Regions from separate parts of the Streptomyces sp. NPDC090022 genome, predicted to be linked through region 2. Evidence: riboswitches for the same ligand, from Rfam matches in the RefSeq annotation. Region 2 holds a riboswitch; the other holds the start of a gene.
The links. A riboswitch is a leader RNA that binds a small molecule or an ion and turns the genes downstream of it on or off. The one in region 2 is predicted to bind thiamine pyrophosphate.
Positions count from the first base shown of each region.

Region 1: linked by a shared signal. The riboswitch ahead of ACIPXB_RS28625 (thiamine ABC transporter substrate binding subunit) and the one ahead of thiO (glycine oxidase ThiO) in region 2 are both predicted to bind thiamine pyrophosphate.

Region 1 covers NZ_JBIVFN010000021.1:88,464-91,662, reverse strand. Annotated here, with positions in the region: gene ACIPXB_RS28635 (phosphatidate cytidylyltransferase) at 1-251, shown strand, start outside; gene rlmN (23S rRNA (adenine(2503)-C(2))-methyltransferase RlmN) at 356-1,468, shown strand; TPP riboswitch at 1,527-1,636, shown strand; gene ACIPXB_RS28625 (thiamine ABC transporter substrate binding subunit) at 1,720-2,826, shown strand; gene ACIPXB_RS28620 (ABC transporter permease) at 2,934-3,199, shown strand, end outside.
Region 2 covers NZ_JBIVFN010000004.1:334,318-337,516, forward strand. Annotated here, with positions in the region: gene ACIPXB_RS11925 (NAD(P)/FAD-dependent oxidoreductase) at 1-814, opposite strand, end outside; TPP riboswitch at 999-1,111, shown strand; gene thiO (glycine oxidase ThiO) at 1,109-2,368, shown strand; gene thiS (sulfur carrier protein ThiS) at 2,365-2,565, shown strand; gene ACIPXB_RS11940 (thiazole synthase) at 2,572-3,199, shown strand, end outside.

The sequences.
Region 1 (3,199 bases), on a different contig from region 2:
CCGGCGCGCTGTGCATGGAGTTCCTGGTCGACGGCGGCAGCTGGTGGCAGGGTCTGCTGCTGGGGCTCGCGGTCGCCGTGAGCGCCACGCTCGGCGACCTCGGCGAGTCGATGATCAAGCGGGACCTGGGCATCAAGGACATGGGCACCCTGCTCCCGGGTCACGGGGGCATCATGGACCGCCTGGACTCCCTGCTGCCGACGGCACCGGTGGTGTGGCTGCTGCTGGCGGCCTTCGTCGGCACCAGTTGATCATGGTCGCAGGCTGATCAGGGACCCGTGCGGGTCCCAGCCGTTACCCTGGAAGGGCGCGCTGCTTCTGCGGCGCGCCTTTCGTCTTACGAGGAGTACCTGCCATGGCCCGCCCCGCACCGGGAGAGCTCACCTTCGTCGCCCCTCGCGGAGCCAAGAAGCCCCCGCGGCACCTGGCCGACCTCACCCCCGCCGAGCGCCGGGAGGCGGTCGCCGCGATCGGGGAGAAGCCGTTCCGGGCCAAGCAGCTCTCCCAGCACTACTTCGCGCGGTACGCGCACGACCCGGCCGAGTGGACCGACATCCCGGCCGGCTCGCGCGAGAAGCTCCAGCAGGAGCTGCTGCCCGACCTGATGTCGGTCGTACGGCACATCTCCTGCGACGACGACACCACCCGCAAGACCCTGTGGAAGCTGCACGACGGCACGCTCGTCGAGTCGGTCCTGATGCGTTACCCCGACCGGGTCACCATGTGCATCTCCTCGCAGGCCGGCTGCGGCATGAACTGCCCGTTCTGCGCCACCGGCCAGGCCGGCCTGGACCGCAACCTGTCCACCGCCGAGATCGTGCACCAGATCGTCGACGGCATGCGGGCCCTGCGCGACGGCGAGGTCCCCGGCGGACCCGCGCGGCTGTCCAACATCGTCTTCATGGGCATGGGCGAGCCGCTGGCCAACTACAAGCGGGTCGTCGGCGCCATCCGCCGCCTGACCGACCCCGAGCCCGACGGTCTGGGCCTCTCCCAGCGCGGCATCACGGTCTCCACCGTCGGTCTGGTCCCGGCGATGCTGCGCTTCGCCGACGAGGGATTCAAGTGCCGCCTCGCGGTCTCGCTGCACGCCCCGGACGACGAGCTGCGCGACACCCTGGTCCCGGTGAACACCCGCTGGAAGGTCCGCGAGGTTCTCGACGCGGCCTGGGAGTACGCCGAGAAGTCCGGCCGCCGGATCTCCATCGAGTACGCCCTGATCCGCGACATCAACGACCAGGCCTGGCGCGGCGACCTGCTGGGCAAGCTGCTCAAAGGCAAGCGTGTCCACGTCAACCTGATCCCGCTGAACCCCACGCCGGGCTCGAAGTGGACCGCCTCGCGGCCCGAGGACGAGCGGGCCTTCGTGGAGGCCATCGCCCGGCACGGCGTGCCCGTGACCGTACGGGACACCCGCGGCCAGGAGATCGACGGCGCCTGCGGCCAGCTGGCCGCCTCGGAGCGCTAGCTTCCGGCTCCCTCCGGCGGGATTCGGCCACGGGGTACCCTGTGGCCGAACCAATTTCATATTCCGACAGGGGAGCGCCACAGCGCTGAGAGTGCGGGAACCGTCATCCGCAGACCCTCTGAACCTCGCCCCGGTCATTCGGGGTAGGAAGTTCGGTCACCACTCATGCTGTTGCGCCCTGCCCGGCGACCGCTCCACCGACGCCGGGCAGGGCCGCGTCTTCTCCTGGACATCCCAGGAGGAATACACCAGTGAGCACCACCAAGAGAATGGCGGGCGCCGCGCTCGCCGCGGCCCTGGGCGTCAGCACGCTCGCCGCGTGCGGCGGCGGGGACGCCAAGGACAAGGACAAGGGCACGGCCACGAGCGGCTCGCCGAAGTCCAGGACCGTCACGCTCGTCTCGCACGACTCCTTCAACGTGACCGACACGGTCCTCAAGGAGTTCGAGCAGCAGAGCGGCTACACCGTCAAGGTGCTGAAGTCCGGTGACGCGGGCGCCGCGCTCAACCAGGAGATCCTCACCAAGGGCTCGCCGCGCGGCGACGTCTTCTTCGGCGTGGACAACACCCTGCTCAGCCGCGCCCTCGACAACGGCATCTTCACGCCGTACGAGGCCAAGGGCCTGGACCGGGTGAAGCCCGAGTACGTGCTCGACAAGGAGCACCGGGTCACCCCCGTCGACTCCGGCGACATCTGCGTCAACTACGACAAGGCGTACTTCGCCGAGAAGAAGCTCGTCCCGCCGCAGACCCTCGACGACCTGATCAAGCCCGAGTACAAGAACCTGCTGGTCACCGAGAACGCGGCGACCTCCTCGCCCGGCCTCGGCTTCCTGCTCGCCTCCGTCGGCAAGTACGGGGAGGAGGGCTGGAAGGACTACTGGGCCAAGCTGAAGGCCAACGGTGTCGAGGTCGTCGACGGCTGGGAGCAGGCCTACAACGAGCGCTTCTCCGGCTCCGCCGGCGGCAAGAAGGCCAAGGGCGACCGTCCGCTGGTCGTCTCCTACGCCTCCAGCCCGCCGGTCGAGGTGCTGTACGGCGAGCCCCGGCCGGCCGAGGCCCCGACGGGCGTCGCCACCGGCACCTGCTTCCGCCAGATCGAGTTCGCGGGGCTGCTCAAGGGCGGCAGGAACGAAGAGGGCGGCAAGGCGCTCGTGGACTTCCTGATCAGCAAGAAGTTCCAGGAGGACATGCCGCTGCAGATGTTCGTCAACCCCGTGACGACGGACGCCGCGCTGCCGGAGCTGTTCACCCGGCACGGTGTGGTCATCGACAAGCCGGAGACCGTCACTCCGGAAGCGATCGCCAAGAACCGTGAGCAGTGGGTCAAGGCATGGACCTCGACCGTCGTGAAGTAGGCGGCGGCAAGGGCGGGAGAACGGGCGCGGCGCCTGGGGGCGCCGCGCCGCGTCCCGGCGCGGCACCGGGCGAGGGGACCCGGGCGACGCTCGTCCGGCTCGCCCTGCTGGCGCTGCCCCTCGCCTTCTTCGCGCTCTTCTTCGCCTACCCCGTGGCGGCCATCGTCGGGCGGGGCCTCAGGACCGATGCCGGATGGCAGTTCGGCCGCTTCGGCGAGGTGCTGGGCCGCCCCGACATCGCCGACGTGCTGTGGTTCACCACCTGGCAGGCGTTCGTCTCCACCGCGCTCACCCTGCTGATCGCGCTTCCCGGCGCCTACGTCTTCGCGCGCTTCGAGTTCCCCGGCAAGCAGGTGCTGCGGGCCGTGGTGAC
Region 2 (3,199 bases):
CCAGCAGCCGCGTGCCGTACCGGGCGGAGGGGAACGACGCGCAGTCCCCCACGGCGTACACGTCGGGCAGCGAGGTCCGCAGGCCCGCGTCGGCGGTGACCGCGCCGTCCGGACCGAGCTCCACGCCCGTGCCCGCCAGCCAGCCGGTGGCCGGCCGGGCCCCGATGCCGACGACCACCGCCCCGGCGGGCAGCTCCCGCCCGTCGGCCAGCAGCACCCGCCCGGGCTCGACGCCGGCGACCCTGGCTCCGGTCTCCAGCCGGGCCCCCGCCTGCGCGTACCAGTCGGCCATCGGGGCGGCGACCTCCTCCGGCAGGGCGCCGGCGAGCACCCGGCCGGCGGCCTCGACCACGGTCACCGCGCAGCCGGCCTCCCGGGCGGCGGTGGTGAACTCGGCGCCGATCCAGCCGGCCCCGACGACCACGACGTCCGGCGCCGCCGCGAGCACCGGACGCAGCCGCTCGGCGTCGTCCAGGGTCCGCAGCAGGTGGACGCCCGCGACCCCCTCGGTGCCCGGCAGCGTCAGCGGCTCCGCGCCGGTGGCCAGCACCAGGACGCCGTACGGGACGGGGCCCGCCGGGGTGTCCAGGACGTGGTCGGCGGCCCGCAGCCCGGTGACCTCGACGCCGAGCCGCAGCTCGATGCCGAGGCCCTCGAAGTCGACGTCGAAGGCGGAGTCCTCGGCCTTGCCGAGCAGGACCGCCTTGGACAGCGGGGGGCGGTCGTAGGGCTGGTGGGGCTCGGCGCCCAGCAGGGTGACGGGACCGGTGAAGCCCGCTTCCCGCAGGGCGACCGCGGTCTGCACGCCCGCCATGCCGGCGCCGACGATGACGACGGCCGGCGCCGGCGCCGGCGCCGGCTCTGCGTATTGGCTCTTGTACGTCTGCTCGCTCACGCCGCCCAGCCTAATCATCTGACGAACCGTCAGGAATAGCGGAGCAGGGAGAGACCGGGAGGCAGCCTTACCCGGGCTCCGGCGCCGGGGTTAGGCTGGCCACCGTACCTATCGCGGGAGCCCGGACGCACCGGGCTGAGAGGGAGGCTGGACGGCCTCCGACCGTACGAACCTGATCCGGGTCATGCCGGCGAAGGGAGGGGCTGGACACCCATGCACGCATCCACGGACAGAACGGGCGGACCGGACACGACAGCCGGGACGGCCGGAGCACCGCGAGCGGCCGGATACGACGTCCTCGTCATCGGGGGCGGGATCATCGGCCTGGTCACGGCCTGGCGGGCCGCGCGGCGGGGCCTGCGCACCGCGCTCGCCGACCCGGCACCCGGCGGCGGCGCCGCCCGCGTCGCCGCGGGCATGCTGGCCGCCGTCACCGAGCTGCACTACGGCGAGGAGACCCTGCTGGGCCTCAACGTCGCCTCCGCCGAGCGCTATCCGGAGTTCACCGCCGAACTCGCCGAGGCCAGCGGCGGCCTGGACATCGGCTACCGCGCCTGCGGCACCCTCGCCGTCGCCCTCGACGCCGACGACCGCCTCCACCTGCGCGAACTGCACGCGCTGCAACGGCGCTGCGGGCTGGACTCGCAGTGGCTGACCGGCCGCGAGTGCCGCCGCCTGGAGCCGATGCTGGCACCGGGCGTCCGCGGCGGGCTGCGCGTCGACGGCGACCACCAGGTCGATCCGCGCCGGCTGGCGGCGGCACTGCTCGCCGCCTGCGAGCGGTCCGGGGTGAGCGTCCACCGGGCGAGCGCCGCGCGGCTGACCGTCACCGCCGACCGGGCCTCGGGCGCGGAGCTCGACGACGGTACGCGGCTGCGCGCGGGCCAGGTGGTCCTGGCCGCGGGCAGCCTCAGCGGCCGGCTGGCCGGCGTACCGCCGCAGGCCGTGCCGCCGGTCCGGCCGGTCAAGGGCCAGGTCCTGCGGCTGGCGGTGCCCCCCGCGTACGCGCCGTTCCTGTCCCGGACGGTACGGGCCGTCGTCCGCGGCAGCCACGTCTACCTGGTGCCGCGCGAGAACGGCGAGCTGGTCGTCGGCGCCACCAGCGAGGAGCTGGGCTGGGACACCACGGTCACGGCGGGCGGGGTGTACGAACTCCTGCGCGACGCCCACGAGCTGGTGCCCGGCATCACCGAACTCCCGCTCACCGAGACCCGGGCGGGGCTGCGCCCGGGCTCCCCCGACAACGCGCCGCTGCTCGGCCCGACCGAACTGCCGGGCCTGCACCTGGCGACCGGCCACTACCGCAACGGGGTGCTGCTGACCCCGCTGACCGGTGACGTCATGGCCGAGGTGCTGGCCACCGGTGAACTGCCGGACGTGGCCCGCCCCTTCTCCCCCCGGCGGTTCGCCGCCCCCGCCGCCGCGCCCGCCGCCGCCCCCGCCTCCGCCGCCCGCGAGGAGTCCTTCGTATGACCATCTCCGTGAACGGCGAACCCCGCGAGATCGCCCCCGGCACGACCCTGGCCACGGTCGTCGCGACGCTGACCACCGCCCCGTCCGGGGTGGCGGCGGCACTGAACGAAACAGTGGTGCCGCGCGGCCAGTGGCCCGCGACGCCTGTCGGCGAGGGCGACCGCGTCGAGATCCTCACCGCGGTCCAGGGAGGCTGAGCGGACATGGCTGACGACATCCTCCGGCTCGGCGACCGGACCTTCTCCTCCCGGCTGATCATGGGTACGGGCGGGGCGCCGAGCCTGGACGTGCTGGAACGGGCGCTGGTGGCCTCCGGCACGGAACTGACGACGGTGGCGATGCGGCGGCTGGACCCGACGGTCCAGGGCTCGGTGCTGTCGGTCCTGGACCGCCTCGGCATCCAGGTGCTGCCGAACACCGCGGGCTGCTTCACGGCCGGCGAGGCGGTACTGACCGCGCGGCTGGCGCGGGAGGCGCTGGGCACGTCGTGGATCAAGCTGGAGGTGGTGGCCGACGAGCGGACGCTGCTGCCCGACGGCGTGGAGCTGCTGGACGCCGCCGAGATCCTGGTGGACGAGGGCTTCACGGTGCTGCCGTACACGAACGACGACCCGGTCCTCGCGCGGAAGCTGGAGGACGTGGGGTGCGCGGCGATCATGCCGCTGGGTTCGCCGATCGGATCGGGGCTGGGGATCCGCAACCCGCACAACTTCGAGCTGATCGTGGAGCGGGCGTCGGTTCCCGTGATCCTGGACGCGGGGGCGGGTACGGCGTCCGACGCCGCGCTCGCGATGGAGCTCGGGTGCGCGGCGGTGATGCTGGCGTCGGCGG